2 regions of the Chromobacterium sp. Ag138 genome follow, and region 2 is predicted to be linked to the other one. Evidence: riboswitches for the same ligand, from Rfam matches in the RefSeq annotation. Region 2 holds a riboswitch; the other holds the start of a gene.
What was found. A riboswitch is a leader RNA that binds a small molecule or an ion and turns the genes downstream of it on or off. The one in region 2 is predicted to bind glycine.
Positions count from the first base shown of each region.

Region 1 (9,921 bases), 1.7 Mb from region 2:
TGGCTTTGTTTCCGCATGCCACTCTCCAGCGCATCATCGCCGTGCTGGACGATATCAAGCGCAAAGCGGCGGGGTAAGCGGGCGCGGGCAGTGTTTCCTAAGTTTTTCCGCTTGCGGATCCATGGCTTGACCGGTATCGCCAACTCCAGCGATGCCAGTTTCCAATAGGCGCGCTCAAACTACTGCGGCATGCCCATCAGCGCCAGCGCCGCGCCGAAACCAATCAACAGAGCGCCGAAGGCGCGATCAATCCAATGCCGCTTGGCCAACAGCCGGGCTCGCACTCGCTCGGCTGAAAAGCATTGCGCGACCAGCGCGAACCAGATTGCGTGGATGATGGCGATGCATGCTCCGTACGCCATTTGTCTGGAGGGCGGCGTGCCTGCGCTGACGATTTGCATGAACAGACTGACGACGAAGATGGACGTCTTGGGGTTCAGGGCGTTGGTGAGAAAGCCGGTGCGCAGCGCCGCCAATGCGGAAAACGAAGAGGCGGCCGATGATTCCGTGGCGTTTGAGGGGCGCGCGCGCAGCATTTTCATGCCCAGCCAGAGGAGATAGGCGGCGCCCAGCAGTTTGAGGAAGCCGAACAGCCAGGGCGACTGATGGAGCAATACGCCGATGCCGACCAGGGTGTAGGCGACATGAACCAGCACGCCTAGGCTGATTCCCAGCGCGGTGAGCCGGCCCGCCTGTCGGGACAACAGTGCGCTATTGCGCGTGACCATGGCGAAGTCCGGTCCTGGACTGATCACGGCTAAAATGCTGATTGTGATTACAGCTAACCATTCAGTCATGGCTTATGATTCCTTTCTGGATAATGTTGCCAATCATATCGATAGTCATGGTTGAAAAATAACGATGAATTCTGACGAATATGGTGAGTTCAGCTCACAGATAAAGCGGGATCGCCTGCCATCACTGATGGCCTTGCGTTGCTTTGAGGCGGCGGCGCGCAGCGAGAGCTTCACGCGCGCGGCTCAGGAACTGTGCCTGACGCATGGCGCGGTCAGCAGGGCCGTGCGTGTGCTGGAGGAGGACTTGGGGACGGCCTTGTTTCATCGGCGCAGCCGCAGGGTATTTCTGACAGATGCGGGGCGAAGCCTGGCATTGGCGGTTCGCGAGGGCTTGGATGTGATGGGGCGGGCGGTGAGGGAAATTCGAGCCGGCTCGGAAAAGGAAAAGCTGTGGACCTTGTCTTGCGAGCCGACGCTGTTGATGCGTTGGCTGATTCCCCGCTGGCCCGATTTTCAGTCCAGCTATCCGGATGCCAAGGTGCGCTTGGCTGCTGGCGGCGGCCCGTTCGCATTTGGTGACGGAATCGATTTGGCGATCCGGCGGGATGACTTTCCATGGGGGGAAGGCTGGCATGCCGAGCCGCTGTTCGAGGAAAGAGTGGGCCCGGTTTGCCATCCGGATCGAACGTGCGCCTGGTTTGCAGCAGACGGTTTAAAGGTGGATGCGCCCATATTGCATGCGCGAACCCGGCCCGCGGGCTGGGCGGAGTGGTCGGCCAGCGCCCATTGCGAGCCGTCCGTCGGAGAGGGGCAGTGGTTCGAGCATTTTTATTTCAGTCTGCAGGCGGCGGTAGCGGGACTGGGGGTGGCGATCGGTCCCTGGCACTTGGTCAGGGATGATCTGGAGAGTGGACTGCTGGCTGCGCCGCTGGGTTTCGTCGGCGATGGTTCGCGTTATGTGCTGCTGTCGCCGGAGCCGTTCAAGCCAGGCGGTTTCGCCGCGGATATGCTGGCTTGGCTGCGGGGCATGGCTTGAGAATTCCTTTCATTTCTCCAACTGCCAAAACAAGGGCTGGACGAAAGGGGACCACAGCGCGGTGCGCACGCCGGCCTCGGCCAGCGCGTCGCGCGTCCATTGGTTGCAGGTGACGATGGGGTTGTAACGGCCTCGGGCGGCGTAGAAGGCGTCGTTGTCGCCGTAGTGGTGTCCGGTTTCCTGCAAGGCCCGGCCGTGGGCGTTGAGCGGCGCGCTTTGGCGGATGAAGTCCGCCAGCCGGAGGTATTGTTCCGGGCTGATCAGGATGCGCCGGGTGTCCTTGCCTTCCTTGGGCTGGGGCAGGTATTCCACGTGCAGCACGCTTTGGTCGAACGCCAGCGCGGCCAATGCCTTGCCGGCGCTCAGGTCTTCCCAGTTTTGTATGGTCAGGAAGAATACTTTGCTGCCCCAGCCGATGGAGATGTAGGGCGAGCGCGCGTACAGATCGGGGCGGCGGACGTGTGCCGGAGGAAAGGCGGTAGTCCAGTCCATCGCTTCGGTCTTGACCGGCATGATCAGGCTGGTGTGCACGCCATTGCTGTCCAGATAGATGGGGATGCCGTCCGCGGGCGGGGTCCAGCCGCGGTTGCTTGGCAGCAGGCCCAGCGCCAGCGCGGCGAGCAGATAGCAGATCAAGAGCGCGCAGATGGCCAGCGGCAGACGCAGGATAAGGCGGCGAAAGGCGGGGCCGGAAATGTGCATGGTGATGTCGATTTGTCCGGGGCGGGATATCAGGGGCTTCTTATTTACATTGGGTGAATGGCATGTGTCAAATATCCATTGTCATTTGCGCGCGGTTATGGGGCTTAGGGCAAGACAGGTCCAGAGCCTGCGGCGCCGCGGCGCGGATGCCCGGGATGCGAAACACCCCGCCTGGGCGGGGTGTTTGATTAGGATGGCTCAGTGGTGATCGTGCCGGTAGGCGAACACCGGCAGCTGCCATTCGCGCCACAGCGCGACCAGGCGCAGCGCCAGGCCGAAGGCGAAGCTGGCGATCACGTTCCAGTCGTGGGGCATGGCCAGATGGTTCAGGCCCAGGTACAGGATGGCCACCAGCAGCGACACGCTGGCGTACAGCTCGCGACGGAACACGATGGGCACGCGGTTGCACAGCACGTCGCGCAGGATGCCGCCGGCGATGCCGGTGATCATGCCGGCCATCACGACGATGACCGGGTGGTAGCCCATGCCCAGCGCCACGTCGCAGCCTATGATGGTGAACGCTACCAGGCCCAGCGCGTCCAGGATCAGGAACAAGCGGTTCAGGTGGCGCATGTAGCGGGCGACCAGAACCGCTGCCAGGCCGCCGGCCACCACCAGCAGCACGTATTCCGGATGCTGGGTCCAGCCTATCGGATAGCGGCCCAGCACGATGTCGCGCACGGTGCCGCCGCCCAGCGCGGTGAGAAAGGCGATGACGGCTACGCCGAAAATGTCCATGTGGCGGCGGCCGGCCGCCAGCGCGCCGGTCATCGCTTCCGCGGTGATGGCGATCAGGTAGATCAGGGTCAGCATGATGAAATCTTATGGGGGTGGAACGATGGAATGCCCGCCGGCGCGACGGCGCGCGGATGGCGGAAAACGGAAATGAGGCGCGAGAGGCTCGCGCCGAGGCATGGATGAGCGGACAAGGCAAACTCCTGGACGGTTTCCGGGTTGGGTAACAGCCTCTCCCCTTGTCCTTTTACCTGAGAGTTGCGCGGCCTTTGGCCGCTTGCCCCTTCGGTGGGCCGCGCGCGGCGGCCTCTCTCCAATCGGCTTGAATCGATACTGCGCTGCGGTACGTTTGCCTGAGCGATTATGGGAGCTTGCGTCTTCGGCGGGGGCATGGCCCCTCTCTCCCGCAGAGCTGGAATATTAGCTTTCGCTATTGCAATAGTCAATGCGGGAACCGAGTCGCCCCGGTTCCCGCGCATGGCTTACGCCTTGCCTCGCTTGCCGGGCGCGGAAGCGGCTGGCGCCTGGCCGTTGGCTTTGCCCGCAGGCTTTCTCGCGACGCTTGTCCACGCGGCAGGTTTGGCTATTGGCTTGATTTCGTCCGACGTTGGCTTCGGCGCCGCGGGCTTGGCGGTTTTCCCAGGGGTTTTGGCTGCCGGCGAGGGTTTTGCTGTGGCCGGTTTGCCTGCTGCCGGCTTGACGGTTTTCGCCGATGGTTTGGCAACGGGCACCGGCTTCGCCGGGGCGGGTTTGCTTGTCGCTGCCTTTGCAGAAACGGCTTTGCCGGCGACAGGTTTGGCCGCGGGGGGATAAACGGCGAGTGCGGCCTCGGCAGGGACCGGCGCATCGGCCGCAGTCTCCGCTTCCGTCCTGATTGGGGAAGATGCGGCGCGGATCGCGGCGGCGGTGTCGAGTTCCAGCGTCTTGGCCACTTGGTCCAGCCGCGCCTGGTGCTCGGCCGGGATGGGGCCGTTCAGCGCCAGCAGATCGCGGGCCAACAGCCAGGCTTGATGGCGGCGGCGGGCATCCGGCAGCAGCAGGGGCAGGCCGCGCAGCGCGCGCGGCGCGTCCAGCCGCACCAGCGCCACCTGGTGGCGGACGATGTCCTTCAACTGCATCAGCGTCAGCGGATACTCGTGGCGCACGTCGCGCATCACCCGGCGGATGGCGTTGAAGGGCCGTTCGTCCACCACGCCTATGCCGATGCTGACGTAGAGCAGCAGCCGCACAAAGCCGTCGGCCAGGGTGCCTTGTTCGAAGCTGGGATCGAGCGCTTCCCGTTTCAGGCGGGCCAGTTCGCGGCTTTCCCAGGTCAGCGCCTGGCTGCGCGGCTCGCCGGCCGGCGCGACGCCGACCAGGGTGGCCAGCTGCGGCGATTCGTAGATCGCGCGGAACAGTTGCTCCTGGGCGGCGTCGCGCAGGTCGCGGTAATGGTCGAGCGACTGGACGATGAAGCCGGACACCTGCTCCTGCCACAGCCACAGCGGATTGTCGGCCGCTACCGGCCGGCGCTGCTCGCGCACCTTGTCGGCCAGCTCCGGCAGCCACCACAGCCATGGGTTTTTCGGCGATATCAGCGTCCGCTCCAACCGCGCGGGGTGCAGCTCGCGCAGCAGGCGGGCGCTGGCTTCGTTGCTGGCGGCGCGCAGCGCGGGAGAGACGTAGCGGTCGTACAGGCCCTGGTTGATCTCGGATACCCGTTTCACCACTTCGAAGGCGCGCTCGTCGTCGCGGCCGTCGTCCAGCGCCAGGATGTCGGAGACGTCGCGGGCTTCGAAGCGGATGATGTAGCGGCCCTCGATGTACTCCTGGCCTGGCGCGTCCGGCGCGATGTCCTCGATGACGGCCTCGTACAGCCCAGGCGCCAGCACGTCGATCAGATCCAGCGCGCTGGCGAATTCGCTGTGCTCCTTGTTGGCGACGCCGGCGGAGACGAATATGCCGAGGTGGCCCACCTTGTTGTGCAGGCAGTAGACGATGGTCTGTTCATTGTTGCGGATGTCCTCCGCGTTGTCGTACAGATCGGCGATCCAGTTCAGCGCCTGTTGCGGCGGGGTGATGTTGTCGCCCCAGGACGCGAACACCATGATGGGCGAGCGGATGTTGCGCATGTCCACCCGGGCCTTGCCGTCATGGCTGGTAATCTTGCCGTGAACCAGCTCGTTGCCGACGAACAGCTTTTGGGTGATCCACTCCATTTCCGCCTTGTTCAGCAGGTAATGGCCGCCCCACCAGCGCTCGAAGTCCAGATAGCGCTGCGGCTCGGTGTCGATCTTGGCGTACAGGTTGTAGGACTTCTTCCACAGGGTGTTGGCCGGGTCCAGCTTTTCGAAGTTCTCGACCAGGTGGGCGCCGTCGAAATGGCCGTTGCCCAAGTCGCCGGCCAGCGACGCGGTCCAGGTGCCGCCGTTCAGGCCGCCGGCATAGCGCATCGGATTCTTGCCGCGCACGCCGGCCCAGTACGACAGCGGCGAGCCGGCCAGCAGGATGGGGCCGACCAGCTCCGGCGCCACCGACGCCAGCATCGCCAATGCCCAGCCGCCCTGGCAGTTGCCGATCACGAAGGGCTTGCCGTCGCTGTCCGGGTGCAGCTCGTTGACGCGCTTGAGGAAGTGTCCTTCGGCCTTGGCCACGCTTTCTATGGTCTGGCCCGGCACCGGCTGGGGGAAGAACATCACGAAATAGCAGGGATGGCCTTGCTGCAGCGCGATGCCGATCTCGCTGTCCATCTTGAAGCCGCCGATGCCCGGCCCATGGCCGGCGCGGGGGTCGATGACGACGAAGGGGCGCTTGGCCGGGTCGGTGGGCGGGCAGTTGGACGGCGGCTGGATCGCCGCCAGCGCGTAGTTGGCCGGATCGGGCAGCTCGCGGGCATCCATGATGATCCGGTAGTCGAAAACCAGCACCGGCGGCTTGCCGCTTTCGCAATGTTCCAGGTAGGCTTCGCCGCGGCGGTACAGCGTGTCCCAATACAGGATGCCGCGCTGGCAGGCGTCCAGCCAGTAATCAAACAACGGTTGAGGGAACGGGAACTTCCCGCCTTGAACTGCAGCAGTTGACCACATTGCAACCCCTTGTTCTTGAACGGTAGGAAAAGACGCGACGGCTCATCGCGAGCCATGGCCGTCACTGTACTCGTTATCTGCTGCGATGCAATAAATGCGAATGGTCTGGCGCCGATATGTGGCGCGCAGCCATCAATTTGTTGCAGCGCAAACAAGGGTTCGAGTCGCGGCGGCCGCTTCCAGTTCCTTGACCATCACCACGCTGGCGTAGGCTTTGTCCGGCCATTGCAGCGGCGCCTCGACGCGGTAGCCGCGCTTGCCGTAGCGTTCCACCAGATGGGCGGCGGGCTGGGCGGTGTCCAGGCGGATGCGGCGATAGCCCTGGCGGCGGGCCCAGTCTTCGGCGGCGTCCATCAGCCGCGAGCCCAGTCCCTGCCCTTGCCAGGCGGGATCGACGCCGAACTGCATCAGCACGGCGCCGTCCGGCTGGCGGAATTGCGGACAGGACGAGGCGGGCCGCGGATGATGCACTGTAACGGTGCCGACCAGCTCGTCTCCATGCCACGCCAGCAGGCAGTAGCCGCCGGCGATGCGGCGGCGGGTGACGGCCGCGCTCTGGTCCACCGCGGTGTAGCGCAGGCCCATCGCCGCCAGCTGGGCGTAGGCGCGGTGCAGCAGCGCGGTCAGTTGTTCGATCGAGTCGGTTTCGGCCAGCGGGCGCAGCGTGAGCATGTTTTCAATCATCCTGGGTGGTAAGCCGGAATAGAAGCAATTGTCATGCCGGGCGGATGTCCGCGCGCTGCCAGTCGCCGGCCATTTCCTCGCTGATCAGCTGTTCCGAGACGAAGTCGATGAAGGCGCGCACCGCCGGAGACAGCCCGCGCCGGGTGGGGAAGGCCGCGTGCAGGATGCCCCAGGGAAAGTCGTACTGCGGCAGGATGTGCCGCAGCCGTCCATCCGCCAGCGCCTGGTGGCAAACGTTGACCGGCAGCGCGGCGACGCCGAGTCCGGCGATGGCCGCTTCCAGCAGCACGATCATGTCGTCGGTCATCAGCCTGGGCGCGTCCAGATGAATGGTGTAGCTCTGGCCGACATTGTCCAGCAGCACCCATTGGCCGCGGCCGTCGGGCCGGCTCATGGCCAGCGCGGGCAGGGAAGCCAGCCGTTCCGGCGTTTTCGGCTCGCCGTGGCTTTCCAGGAAGGCCGGGCTGGCCACCAGGATCACCCGGCTTTTGCCCAGCCGGCGCACCACCAGGCTGGCGCTGTCCTCGATCACGTTGCGTACCCGGATCGCCACGTCCACGCCTTCTTCTATCAGGTCGACGCGGCGGTTGGTGGCATCGAGGATCACCCGCACTTGCGGGTGGAGCGCCAGAAAGCGGGGCAGCGCGGCGCTGAGCATGGTTTTGGACAGCAGCTCCGGGCAACTGACGCGGATCAGGCCGCGCGGCTCGGCGCTGCTGTGCAGCACCGCCTCGTCGGCGGCCTCGGCCTCGGCCAGCATCGCCTGGCAGTGCTGGTAGTACTGGCCGCCGATTTCGGTCAGCGACAGGCGGCGGGTGGTTCGCTGCAGCAGACGCACGCCCAGCCTTGTTTCCAGTTCCGCCACGCGGCGGGACAGCTTGGATTTGGGAATGCCCAGCGCGCGTCCGGCGGCCATGAAGCCGCCGTGCTCGACGACTTTGGCGAAGTACAAGAGGTCGTTCAGGTCCTGCATGATTGTCTCACTGATGGAACAATGTTTCCGATTTTGACAGTCTAGTCCTGATTGTTGCGGATATCTATCATCCACTCATCGCAATCGAACCCCGAAGGACCCAGACCATGAAACTGCTCCACCTCGACTCCAGCATCCTGGCCGACAACTCCGTCACCCGCGAACTGTCCGCCGTCGTCGCCAACACCCTGCGCCAGCGCCACGCCAACGTGGAAACCAGCTACCGCGACCTGGCCGCCAACCCGATCGCTCACCTGTCCGGCGAGATCGTCGGCGCGCGTTTCGCGCCGGAATCCGACTGGACCGCTACCCAGCGCAGCGAGGCCGCGCTGACTGATCAGCTGATCGAGGAATTCCTGGCCGCGGATGTCTTGGTGATCGGCGCGCCGATGTACAACTTCTCGATTCCGACGCAGCTGAGAAGCTGGATCGACCGCGTGTTCGCCGCCGGCCGCACCTTCAAGTACACCGAAACCGGTCCGGTGGGCCTGGTGAAGGACAAGAAAGTGGTGCTGGTGTCCGCCCGCGGCGGCGTGCACAGCGGCGAGCAGGGCAGCCTGATGGACTTCCAGGAAGATTACCTGGTGAAAGTGCTGGGCTTCCTGGGCGTCAGCAACGTGGAAATCATCCGCGCCGAAGCGGTGAACATGGGGCCTGACAAGCGCGCCACCTCCATCCACATGGCCAAGGAGGCCATCGCCAAGCTGGCGCTGTAAGCTGAAGGCAATGTCAAAGCCCGGTTCTCGGAACCGGGCTTTTTCGCGTCCGCTTCATTCCAGCGGCTGCTTCAGCACTTGATCCACGCTGGCTTCGCTCAGGTAGCGGCGCAGGATCGCGCGCAAGGCGCCGTCGCGGTACATCTTGCGCAGCTCCTGGTGCCAGAGTTCGGCGGCGGCCGGCGTGAAACGCGCCTTGCTCAGCGCGATGGAGCCGGAGATGGTTTCGGCGTCGGGGAAGAAGTCGCGAGCGTTGATCAGTTGCTCGGCGCGGTGAGCTCGCAACCATGGGTCGTAGCTGATGGGGTGCGCGAGAGCGGCGTCCACCAAACCGTTGACCAGCATGCGGTACAGGTCGTCTTCGCTTTCCGCGATCACCAGCTTGTGTTGCTGGGCGAGGTCGCTCAGCAGCCTATCCTGGGCGGGGCTGTGGCGATAGCCGCGTATCGCTCCCCAGCGCAGGGAGGGGGATTTGAGCAGGTCGTCCAGCGAATCGGCCCGGCTGGCGCGGGGCAGCAGCACCATGTTCTTGCTGTGGTTGTAGGGATACAGCCACAGATAGCGCTGGCGCTCAGGCGTGATCAAGGTGGAGGAGCCGATGTCGGCCAGGCCGAGCTCCAGTTGCTTGAGCGCGCGGATGCGCGGGTAGTCGGTCTCCGCGCGGATCGGGCAATCCAGCCGCCGCGCCAGCTCGCGCACCAGGTCGACATCGTAGCCCTTTCCCTGGTGGTAGGCGACGCCGAAATCGTAGTAGGCGACGGCCAGCGGGCCCTGCGGACAGGCTGGATTGCCAGCCTGGGCGGCTAGCGGCAGGAGGAGCGGAATCAGCCAGCCGGCCAGGCGCTGGGGGAAGGGTTGGCGCATCATTCCAGCGGCTTCTGCATCATCTGCTTGGCGGCGCTCTCGTTCAGATAGCGGCGCATGATTTCGTACAGGCTGCCGTCCTGATACATCTTCAGCAGCTCCTGATGCCATTTCTCGGCGGCGTCGCGGCCGAAGCGCGCCTTGCTCAGCGCCAGGCCGCTGGCGACCATGTCGGATTCCGGATACAGATCCAGCACCACGATCTGGCTGGCGTTGGGCAGCTCGCGCAGCCAGCGTCCATAGCTGAAAGGCTGGGCGAAAACCGCGGTGACCACGCCGCTGCCGAGCATCTTGTACAGGTCGTCCTCGTCGGCGGCGATCACGACCTTGCGCCGGGCGTTCAGCTCTTCCAGCAGCTTGTCTTGCGAAGGGCCGTGGTGGTAGCCGCGTATCGCGCCCCAGCGCAGCG
Region 1 covers NZ_JBUPWA010000001.1:30,744-40,664, forward strand. Annotated here, with positions in the region: gene ACY3GB_RS00140 (DEAD/DEAH box helicase family protein) at 1-77, shown strand, start outside; gene ACY3GB_RS00145 (LysE family translocator) at 180-797, opposite strand; gene ACY3GB_RS00150 (LysR family transcriptional regulator) at 862-1,773, shown strand; gene ACY3GB_RS00155 (TIGR02117 family protein) at 1,783-2,475, opposite strand; gene ACY3GB_RS00160 (trimeric intracellular cation channel family protein) at 2,674-3,288, opposite strand; glycine riboswitch at 3,440-3,537, opposite strand; glycine riboswitch at 3,542-3,627, opposite strand; gene ACY3GB_RS00165 (DUF3141 domain-containing protein) at 3,693-6,275, opposite strand; gene ACY3GB_RS00170 (GNAT family N-acetyltransferase) at 6,408-6,947, opposite strand; gene ACY3GB_RS00175 (LysR substrate-binding domain-containing protein) at 6,991-7,932, opposite strand; gene ACY3GB_RS00180 (FMN-dependent NADH-azoreductase) at 8,040-8,648, shown strand; gene ACY3GB_RS00185 (substrate-binding periplasmic protein) at 8,703-9,515, opposite strand; gene ACY3GB_RS00190 (substrate-binding periplasmic protein) at 9,512-9,921, opposite strand, start outside.
Region 1: linked by a shared signal. The riboswitch ahead of ACY3GB_RS00160 (trimeric intracellular cation channel family protein) and the one ahead of gcvT (glycine cleavage system aminomethyltransferase GcvT) in region 2 are both predicted to bind glycine.

Region 2 (9,921 bases):
GCGCCACCTGGCGGCCATTGCGCAGCGCCTGCTGCAGATGGGGCAGCAACTCGCTGCGGATGCCGTTGCGGTTGGGCAAGCCGGTGAGCACGTCGTGGTTGGCCAGGAAGCTGGCGCGCGCCTCGGCGTGCTTGAGATCGGTGATGTCCACCTCGCTGACCAGCAGCGCGTCCTGCCCGGTGACGGCGTCGCGGCAGGCGCGGGCCGACACCTCGTGCCAGCGCATGCCCTCCCGGGTATTGACCCGCGCCAGCAGCCGCGACTCGCCGCAGGCGGCCACGCCCTGCCGCAGTTGCTGCCAATCGCTGTCGTGGACGAAATGCTGGCGCCAGCCTTCTCCGGCCACCGCCAGCTGCTCGCGCGAGGCCGGGTTGCGATACAGCGCGCGGCCCTCGCCGTCGTAAAGCGTGATCAGCACCGAGGTGTGCAACAGCGCCTCCGTGCTGCGCAGGGACGCCGGGTCGGCGCTGAGGCTGTTCTGCGCCTCGCAGAACATCAGCATCCGGCCATTCACCCGTATGCCGCGGAACTTCACCTTGAGCACGCAGGGCCGGCCATTGGGATACAGCGTCCAGCTTTCCACGAAACAGCTGCCTTCGCGTTCGAAGTCCTGCTGGTACTGGGCCAGCCGTTGCGCCACCGACACCGACATATCCTGCGACATGTCGCGCGCCTGCAACTCCAGCAGGCTAGCCGCGCCCCACACCTGCAGCCCGGCCTCGTTGGCCCAGAACACCCGCTTGTGGTCGATATCGAAAATCCACACCGGCAAGCTCAAGGCCTCCAGCAGCTCCAGGTCGCCCCCCTGCCAGCAAAGTACGCTTCTTATCGGCATGTCCGCCGCTAACCTTTTATTTATTCATCAAAAAAGCGCCGCGCGACTGCCATCGCGAGCGCCCGCCATTGTAACAAACACGTCTCATTTCCTGACGCGTTTTTTGCTCATCGCGAAATCCGGCTCAAGCGATCGGCGCCCGCCTTCCCGTCCCGCAATGAAAAACAGGGCTCGCGCCCTGTTTTCTGGATTGGCGACCGCGCCCTCAGGCGGCCTGTTTATGGGCGAACAACCTGGCCATGCTGTGGTGATGCGGATGCCCATGGCTGAGATCCAGCGCGAACTCCTCCTGGTAAGCCAGAGGCGTCAATCCGGAGAACTGCTCGCGCAACTCGCCCGGTTGGTAGTAGTGGCGGACATAAGCCGCGGTTTCGCTGACGCCCCCGCCCGTTCCGGCGCAGCCTGGGTCATCCACCATGAACACCGCGGCGAACAGATAGCCGCCCGGCTCCAGCCCCGCCATCATCGCCTGGGCCAGCCGCTCGCCGGCGGCCGCATCGACATGATCCAGCGCGGTATAGGCGATGATGATGCGGTAGCGCTGCGGCTCGATTTCCAGCTCGGTCAGGTTGACCACCTTGCCGCTGACGTCCAGCCGCCGCCGATCAGCCTGCTCGCCCATCTTGGACACGGCCTCGGACGACTCATCCACGCCGAACATGGAGAATCCGCGGTTCGCCAGGTACAAGGCGTTGCGGCCCTGGCCGCAAGCCAGGTCCAGCCCCCTGCCGCCGCCGCCCACGCCATATTTCTCCAGAAAATACATCAGCGACAGCGCCGGCCTGTCGCCATAAAAGGAATCGTTTCCGCGATAAAAAGCATCAAAATTAGCGACGCACATTTTCACTCACTCCCGCTTGCTTCCTGCCCCAAATATGCGCCTGCGCGTCGTTCCCGCCAGGCGGCTTTGCATCCCTCTTAGTGATAGTTCGAACGTGAACGTATGACTACTTAGTTATTATTTCTAAGTATTTACCCTTATACATTTATCAGACATAAAAAAACCGCCGGCAAAAACCGGCGGGTTGAGGCGGAGCCGGCCAGGCCGGCAGGCGTTTACGCGTAGTTTTCCATGCCCGGGCAGCTGCATACCACGTTGCGGTCGCCGTAGACATCGTCAATGCGGTTCACGCTCGGCCAGAACTTGTTCTCCAGCACGTAAGGCAGCGGGAACAGGCCCTGTTCGCGGCTGTACGGGCGGTTCCAGTCGCCGGCGATGTCGGCCTTGCTGTGCGGCGCGTTGACGAGCGGATTGTTGTCCGCAGGCCATGCGCCGCTTTGCACCTGGTCGATCTCGGCGCGGATGGAAGCCATCGCCGCGATGAAGCGATCCAGCTCGGCCTTGGGCTCGGATTCGGTCGGCTCGATCATCAGCGTGCCCGGCACCGGGAAGCTCATGGTCGGCGCGTGGAAGCCGTAGTCCATCAGCCGTTTTGCCACGTCCACCTCCGTCACGCCAGAAGCGGCCTTCAGCGGGCGCAGATCGATGATGCACTCGTGGGCGACACGGCCATTGGCGCCGGTGTACAGCACCGGGAAATGCTCGGCCAGGCGAGTGGCCAGATAGTTGGCCGACAGCAGCGCGTTCTCCGTCGCCTGCTTCATGCCCTCGGCACCCATCATCGCGATGTACATGTAAGAGATCGGCAGGATGGAAGCCGAGCCGAACGGCGCGGCCGAGACCGCGGTCTGCCCTTCCACCGCGCCCGGCACCGGCGCCACCACATGATTGGCGATGAACGGCGCCAAATGCGCCTTCAGGCCGATCGGGCCCATGCCCGGCCCGCCGCCGCCGTGCGGGATGCAGAAGGTCTTGTGCAGGTTCATGTGCGACACGTCGGCGCCGATGTCGGCCGGGCGGGTCAGGCCCACCTGGGCGTTGAGGTTGGCGCCGTCCATGTACACCTGGCCGCCGTGGGCGTGGACGATCTCGCAGATCTGTTTGATGCCCTGCTCGAACACGCCGTGGGTGGACGGATAGGTGATCATCAGCGCGGCCAGATTGGCGGCGTGCTGTTCGGCCTTGGCCTTCAGGTCGGCGACGTCGACATTGCCGGCCTCGTCGCACTTCACCACCACCACCTGCATATTCATCATCTGCGCGGTGGCCGGGTTGGTGCCGTGCGCCGATTGCGGAATCAGGCAGATGTCGCGGTGGCCCTCGCCGCGCGACTCATGGTAGCGGCTGATGGCCAACAGGCCGGCGTATTCGCCCTGGGCGCCGGAGTTGGGCTGCATCGAGATCGCGTCGAAGCCGGTGATCGCCTTCAACTGCGTCTGCAGGCCTTCGATCAGCTGCAGATAGCCGACAGTCTGCTCGCGCGGCGCGAACGGGTGCATATTGGCGAATTCCGGCCAGGTGATCGGAATCATCTCGCTGGTGGCGTTCAGCTTCATGGTGCAGCTGCCCAGCGAGATCATCGAGTGATTCATCGCCAGGTCGCGGTTTTCCAGCTTCTTCATATAGCGCAGCATCTCGTGCTCGCTATGGTGGGTGTTGAACACCGGGTGGGTCAGGATGGCCGACTCGCGCTTGAGCGCGGCCGGGATCGCGTCCTGGGCGGCGGCGTCCAAGGCGGCGATGTCGGCCGGCTTGCCGGTGAACAGCTCGATCAGCTTGGCCAGATCCGCCTCGGTGGCGGCCTCGTGGAAAGCCACGCCCAGCACGGTCTTGCCGACGCGGCGCAGATTGTAGCCGGCGGCCAGCGCCGCGGCGTAGATGGCATCGGCCTTGGGCGCGTCCACCTGCACGGTGTCGAAGAAGCGGTCGAACGCCAGCTTGCCGCCGGCCTCTTTCACCGCGTGGGCGAAGATGGCGGCCAGCCGATGGATGCGGGCGGCGATGCGCCGCACCCCTTCCGCGCCGTGGTAAACGGCATACAGGCCGGCGATATTGGCCAGCAACACCTGGCTGGTACAGATATTGGAGTTGGCCTTCTCGCGGCGGATATGCTGCTCGCGGGTCTGCAGCGCCATGCGCAGCGCGGTCTTGCCCTTGGCGTCGATGGACACGCCGATGATGCGGCCCGGCGCCGAGCGTTTCATCTCGTCCTTGAACGCGAAGTAAGCCGCGTGCGGGCCGCCGAAGCCCATCGGCACGCCGAAGCGCTGGGTGTTGCCCAGCGCGATGTCGGCGCCCATTTCCGCCGGCGACTTCAGCGCCACCAGCGCCATCACGTCGGCGGCGACGGCGACCACGCCGCCCTTGGCCTTGATCGCCGCGATGTGCGGGGTCAGGTCGATCAGGTCGCCGGCTTCGCCCGGATACTGGAAGAGCGCGCCGAAGTAATCGCCGTTGCCGGCCTCTTCCGGATGGCCTTGCACCAGCTCGAAGCCGAAGTACTTGGCGCGGGTCTTCATCACGTCCAGCGTCTGCGGCAGCACGCGGCTGTCGACGAAGAAGCTGACGGACTTGGACTTGGAGACGCGCTTGGCCATCGCCATCGCTTCGGCGGCGGCAGTGGCCTCGTCCAGCAGGGACGCGTTGGCCATTTCCAGGCCGGTCAGGTCGATCACCATCTGCTGGAAGTTCAGCAACGATTCCAGACGGCCTTGGGCGATCTCGGCCTGATACGGGGTATAGGCGGTGTACCAGCCCGGATTTTCCAGCACATTGCGCAGGATGACCGTAGGGGTCAGCACCGGGTAGTAACCCAGGCCGATGAAGGACTTGTTGACCACGTTCTTGCTTGCTACCGCCTTCAGCGCGGCCAGCGCCTCCGCTTCCGGCTGCGGCGACGGCAGATCCAGGCGGCGGTTCAGGCGGATGTCGGCCGGCAAGGTCTGGTCGACCAGCGCGTCGATGGACGGCACGCCGACGGCGGCCAGCATCTCGGCGCGCTCGGCGTCGGACGGGCCAATGTGGCGGGCGAGGAATTCGTGGCGATTGAAGAGTTCGGAGAGCGACATGCTTGGGACTTCCTTCTTTGCGGCGGCCTGCGCGAGGCCGCGCCGGGAAAAACAACGCCCCGGCGTCTTGCGACGGCGGGGCGGTCAGGCTATCAGGCGCCGATTTCCTTGGCGTAGGCGGCGGCGTCCATCAGGCCATCCAGATCCGTGGCGTTGGCCGGCTTGATCTTGAAGAACCAGCCGTCGCCGTACGGATCGCTGTTGGCCAGTTCCGGCTCGCCTTCCAGTTCCTCGTTGACGGCCAGCACTTCGCCGGCGATCGGACAGTAGACGTCGGAAGCGGCCTTCACCGACTCCACCACGCCGGCCTGCTCATCCTTGGCCAGATGCGCGCCGACTTTCGGCAGCTCGACGAAGACGATGTCGCCCAGCAATTCCTGCGCGTGCGCGGTGATGCCCACGGTGACGGAACCGTCGGCTTCCAGGCGCAGCCACTCGTGGCTGTCGACGTATTTCAGTTCGGCGGGAATGTTGCTCATCTTGAAGTTCTCCAGCTTAAGATCAGATCAATGGTGACGGCAGTCGCCTCGAGGCGCTGCCCGATTATTCGAAAACTTTCTTGCCGTTGCGGACAAAAGGCATCTTCACCACGCGCACATCGGTCAGCGTGCCGCGCAGGTCCACCTGGGCGGCGGCGCCGGTGGCGGCCGGCACCCGGGCGATGGCGATCGAGTGCTTCAGCGTCGGCGAGAAGGTGCCGCTGGTGATCACGCCTTCGCCGACGCCCTCCACCACCACCTTCAGGCCTTCGCGCAGCACGCCGCGGCCTTCCAGCACCAGGCCCACCTGCTTCATCTTCACGCCGGCGGCCTTTTGCGCTTCCAGCGCCTCGCGGCCGTTGAACTTGCGCTCGGCCGGCTCCCAGGCGATGGTCCAGCCCATGCCGGCTTCCAGCGGCGACACGGTCTCGTCCATGTCGTGGCCGTACAGATTCATGCCGGCCTCCAGGCGCAGCGTGTCGCGCGCGCCCAGGCCGATCGGCGACACGCCGACGGCTTGCAATTGATTGAAGAAGGCGATGGCCTGGTCGGCCGGCACCATGATTTCCAGCCCGTCTTCGCCGGTATAGCCGGTGCGGGCGTAGAACCACTCGCCCTGCGGCAGGCCCTGGAATACTTTCAGCGCGCGGATGGCTTCGGCCAGCTCCGGCTTGATGGAACAGACTTTTTCAATCGCCTTGGGGCCCTGCACCGCCAGCATCGCCAGATCGCGGCGCACCTTGAGCGCCACGTCGAAGCCGGCCTTCTGGGCTTCCATCCAGGCCAGGTCTTTCTCGGTGGTGCCGGCGTTGACCACCATGCGGTAGCCGTAAGCAGTGAGATAAACGATCAGGTCGTCGACGACGGTGCCTTCCGGGGTCAGCATGCCGGAATACAGCGCCTTGCCCTCGAAGCCGAGCTTGGACACGTCGTTGGCGATCAGTTTTTGCAGCCAGGCTTTGGCGTCGGAACCGGTGATGTCGATCACCGTCATGTGGGAGACGTCGAACATGCCGGCGTCGCTGCGGACGATTTCGTGCTCTTTCAGCTGGGAACCGTAATGGATGGGCATTTCCCAACCGGCGAAATCGACCATCTTGGCGCCGGCGGCGAGGTGGGCTTCATACAGCGGAGTACGTTTCGGGGCCGTCATGGCGCGGTTCCTTCGAGCAAAGTGTGGATATCCTCTATCAACCACACCCCTCTGTCCCTGCACCTGAGATTTTCCGGCCGGATAAGCCGTTAGCCCCTTCGGTGGGCGTCGCGCGGACGCCGCTCTCCAGATTGCGCGAACCGGCTGCCGCCGGCCCGATGATACAGTCCTTTTGCCTGAGCGATTGCGGGTGCGCTTGCGCCTTCGGCGGCGGCCGAAAAGCCGCTCTCTCCTGTATGATCCGGCGATTATGGTGTCAATATCCGGGCCTTGGCAAGCCAATATTATTTCTATATCAAACAGTCTGAATAAATGTTTTTCAAGGAAAAAAACCGCTCATTTTCATACGTCGAAATGGTTCGAAAACGAAAAAGCGCAGGCTGTCGCGCTGCGCTTTTTCACTGATCGGCACGCCGGTCAATCTGCGGCAAACCGCTCCTTCAACTGCCAGACATAGATGGGCAGGCCCATCAGCAACAGCAGCATGCCCCACATCACGATGTCGGCGCCGGAGCCGTACAGCGCCCACAGCGAGTAGACGAAGCCGATGCCGGCGAAGAAACCGGGCGCGATGTAATCCTTGGCCGTGAACTCCTTGCCGCGCATCAGCATGATGGCGATCAGCGCCATCGAGCAGAACGCGTACGGCAGCAGCGTGGTGGCGGTGGCCAGCAGGATGATGAACTCGAAGATCTTCACTCCGCTGTCGCCGCCGGCATACTTCATCGCCATCAGAATGGTGACCAGCGCGCTGGACAGCACCAGGCCGAAGATGGGCACGCCGGCCGCGTTGCGCTGGTCGAAACGGCGGGGAAACAGGCCATCCTTGGCCGCGGCCGCCGGCACGTGCGCCTGCATCAGGCTCCAGCCGTTGAGCGCGCCGAAGCAGGACACCACCGCGCCGAAGCCCACCAGCCAGTAGCCCCAGTCGCCCCACATCAGCTTGGCCGCGTCGGCGAACGGCGCCTGCGAAGCGGCCAGCACATCGGCCGGCATCAGGCCCATCAGCGACACCGTGGACAGGATGTAGAGCACGGTGGCCAGCAGGGTGCCGATCACGGTGGCCCGCGGAATGGTCTTCTCCGGCTCCACTACGTCGCCGGCCGGCACCGACGCCGACTCCAGGCCGAGGAAGGCCCACAATGTCAGCGCCATCGTCGCCGACAGAGAGGACAACAGGGGCTTGTTGTGCGGGTTGAACGCCAGATTGTCCGGCTGAAAATGGAAGAAGCCGATGAAGGTGACCGCAGCCAGCGGCAGCAGCTTCAGCAGCGTGGTCACCACCGCCACCACGCCGGAGCTGCGCGCGCCGCGGCTGTTGATCCAGGTGACGATCCAGATCAGGCCGATGGCGACGGCGCCGGCCAGCGGCTCGTTGTGCCCCAGCACCGGGAAGAACACCTGCATATAGCTGGTGGCCGCCACCGCCAGCGCGGCGTTGCCGGCCCACAGCGCGATCCAGTAGCCCCAGGCGATCCAGAAGCCGGCGAAATCGCCGAAACCCGCGTGGATGTAAGCGTACGGCCCGCCTTCGCGCGGCAGGATGGCCGACAGGCGGGCGAACACCAGCGCCAGGCAGATGGCGCCGCAGGAGGTCACCAGCCAACCCAGCATCGACACGCCGCCGAACGGCGCCAACGAGGCCGGCAGCAGGAAAACGCCGGAGCCTATCATATTGCCCACCACTAGGGCGGTGCACATCCAGACTCCGAGCGAGCCCTTCTTCTTAGTGGAACTGTTTTCGTTCAAACCTGGCTCTCCGTGGGAACGAAAGCATCGCGCGCCGGGGTGGCCGCACCCGGCGTCAGACATGCGGAAAAGGTCAAAACCGCATCGGCAAGCCTATGGGCCATGGCTTCAAGATAGCCGAAGCCGGGACTCTCGGCTGCGCCGCAGCCGGGTGCGGCCTGCCGCCGCGCCAAAAAAAGGGCGCATTAAAACACAGTTTTGACGTAAAAACATGTCGCATTGACGATTTTTTTCAACAAAAAACCGCTAGCGGACAGATGCCTATGTCATCCGCATGAAAAGTCATCAGGAATGAGGGAGTTGCAGCGGGCCGGCCGGCACGCGGCGCAGTGACCAATTCGCCACCGCCCAGCACCACAGCTCGTCCAGGCTCTCGCAACCGGCCGGCGGAGCATGGCCCAGCAGCTCGAGCGTCGCGCCGAGCTGCCGCGCGGCGTCGCGGGTCGATATCGCCGGCGCCAGCGTCTGCTTGGACAATTTTTCGCCGGCCGCGTTGGTCAGCACCGGCAGGTGGCAATAACCGGGCGCGGGCAGGCCAAGCGCGTCGTAAACCGCCAGCTGGCGAGGTGTGGACACCAGCAGATCCGCGCCGCGGACGATGTCGGTGACGCCCTGATCGGCGTCGTCGACCACCACCGCGAGCTGATAGGCCCAGAAGCCGTCGGCGCGCAGCAACACGAAGTCGCCGATGTCGCGCGCCAGGTCCTGCCGATACGCGCCCTGCAGCCTGTCGTCCACCACCCGCTCCCCTCCGGCCACGGCCAAGCGCCAGGCCCGGCCCAAGCGGCCGTCGGGGCAGCCGCGCCGGCAGGTGCCCGGGTAAACATAGCCATCCAGGCCGCGCCGGGCATGCGCGGCGATTTCCTTGCGGGTGCAGCAGCAGGCGTAGGCATGGCCGGCAGCGGCCAACCGTTCCAGCGCGGCGCGGTACAAGCCATGGCGGCGGCTCTGGTATGCCACCTCGCCGTCCCACTCGAAACCGAAAGCCTCCAGCGTGCGCAGGATATCGTCGGCCGCGCCCGGCACCTCGCGCGGAGGATCCAGATCCTCCATCCGCAGCAGCCATTCGCCGCCGCGGCTGCGCGCTTCCAGGTAGCTGCCGACGGCGGTGCTGAGCGAACCCGCGTGCAGCAGACCGGTGGGACTAGGGGCGAAACGGCCCCGGTAGATCGGATTGGACATCTTGAGGGATTTGCCGGAGCGTCAGAAAGGGAATTTATCGCTAAAATAACGATTATCCCGAATCACGATCCAGCTTTACTGAGGATACACGAATGGCGTACGTTGTAACCGATGCCTGTATCAAATGCAAATACACCGACTGCGTGGAAGTCTGCCCGGTCGACTGCTTCCGCGAAGGCCCCAACTTCCTGGCGATCGATCCGGACGAGTGCATAGACTGCTCGCTATGCGTGCCCGAGTGCCCCGTCAGCGCCATCTACGCGGAAGACGACGTGCCCAAGGGCCAGGAAGGATTCATCGCGCTCAACGCGGAGCTGGCCAAGCGCTGGCCAAGCATCGTCGAGCGCGTCGATCCGCTGCCCGACCACGCCGACTGGGCCGACGTGAAGGACAAGCTGCCCCATTTGGAGCGCTGATCCGCATTCCGCTCAAAACCAGAGGCGGCCTTCCGGCCGCCTTTTTCGTTTCGGGCCTGCTCGCCGGCTCAGATGAACAGATCGATGTCGCCGGTCCTGGAACCCTCGTTACTGTCCACGATGCGGCCGCGATACGGCAGCTCTTGCTTGATCGCCGCGCTGGGACGCTTCAATTTCTTGATCAGCACCTTGCCCGTC
Region 2 covers NZ_JBUPWA010000001.1:1,719,665-1,729,585, forward strand. Annotated here, with positions in the region: gene ACY3GB_RS07725 (putative bifunctional diguanylate cyclase/phosphodiesterase) at 1-835, opposite strand, end outside; gene ACY3GB_RS07730 (class I SAM-dependent methyltransferase) at 1,041-1,601, opposite strand; gene gcvP (aminomethyl-transferring glycine dehydrogenase) at 1,892-4,744, opposite strand; gene gcvH (glycine cleavage system protein GcvH) at 4,837-5,223, opposite strand; gene gcvT (glycine cleavage system aminomethyltransferase GcvT) at 5,288-6,376, opposite strand; glycine riboswitch at 6,418-6,516, opposite strand; glycine riboswitch at 6,531-6,621, opposite strand; gene ACY3GB_RS07750 (amino acid permease) at 6,794-8,077, opposite strand; gene gluQRS (tRNA glutamyl-Q(34) synthetase GluQRS) at 8,411-9,295, opposite strand; gene fdxA (ferredoxin FdxA) at 9,400-9,723, shown strand; gene cheD (chemoreceptor glutamine deamidase CheD) at 9,792-9,921, opposite strand, start outside.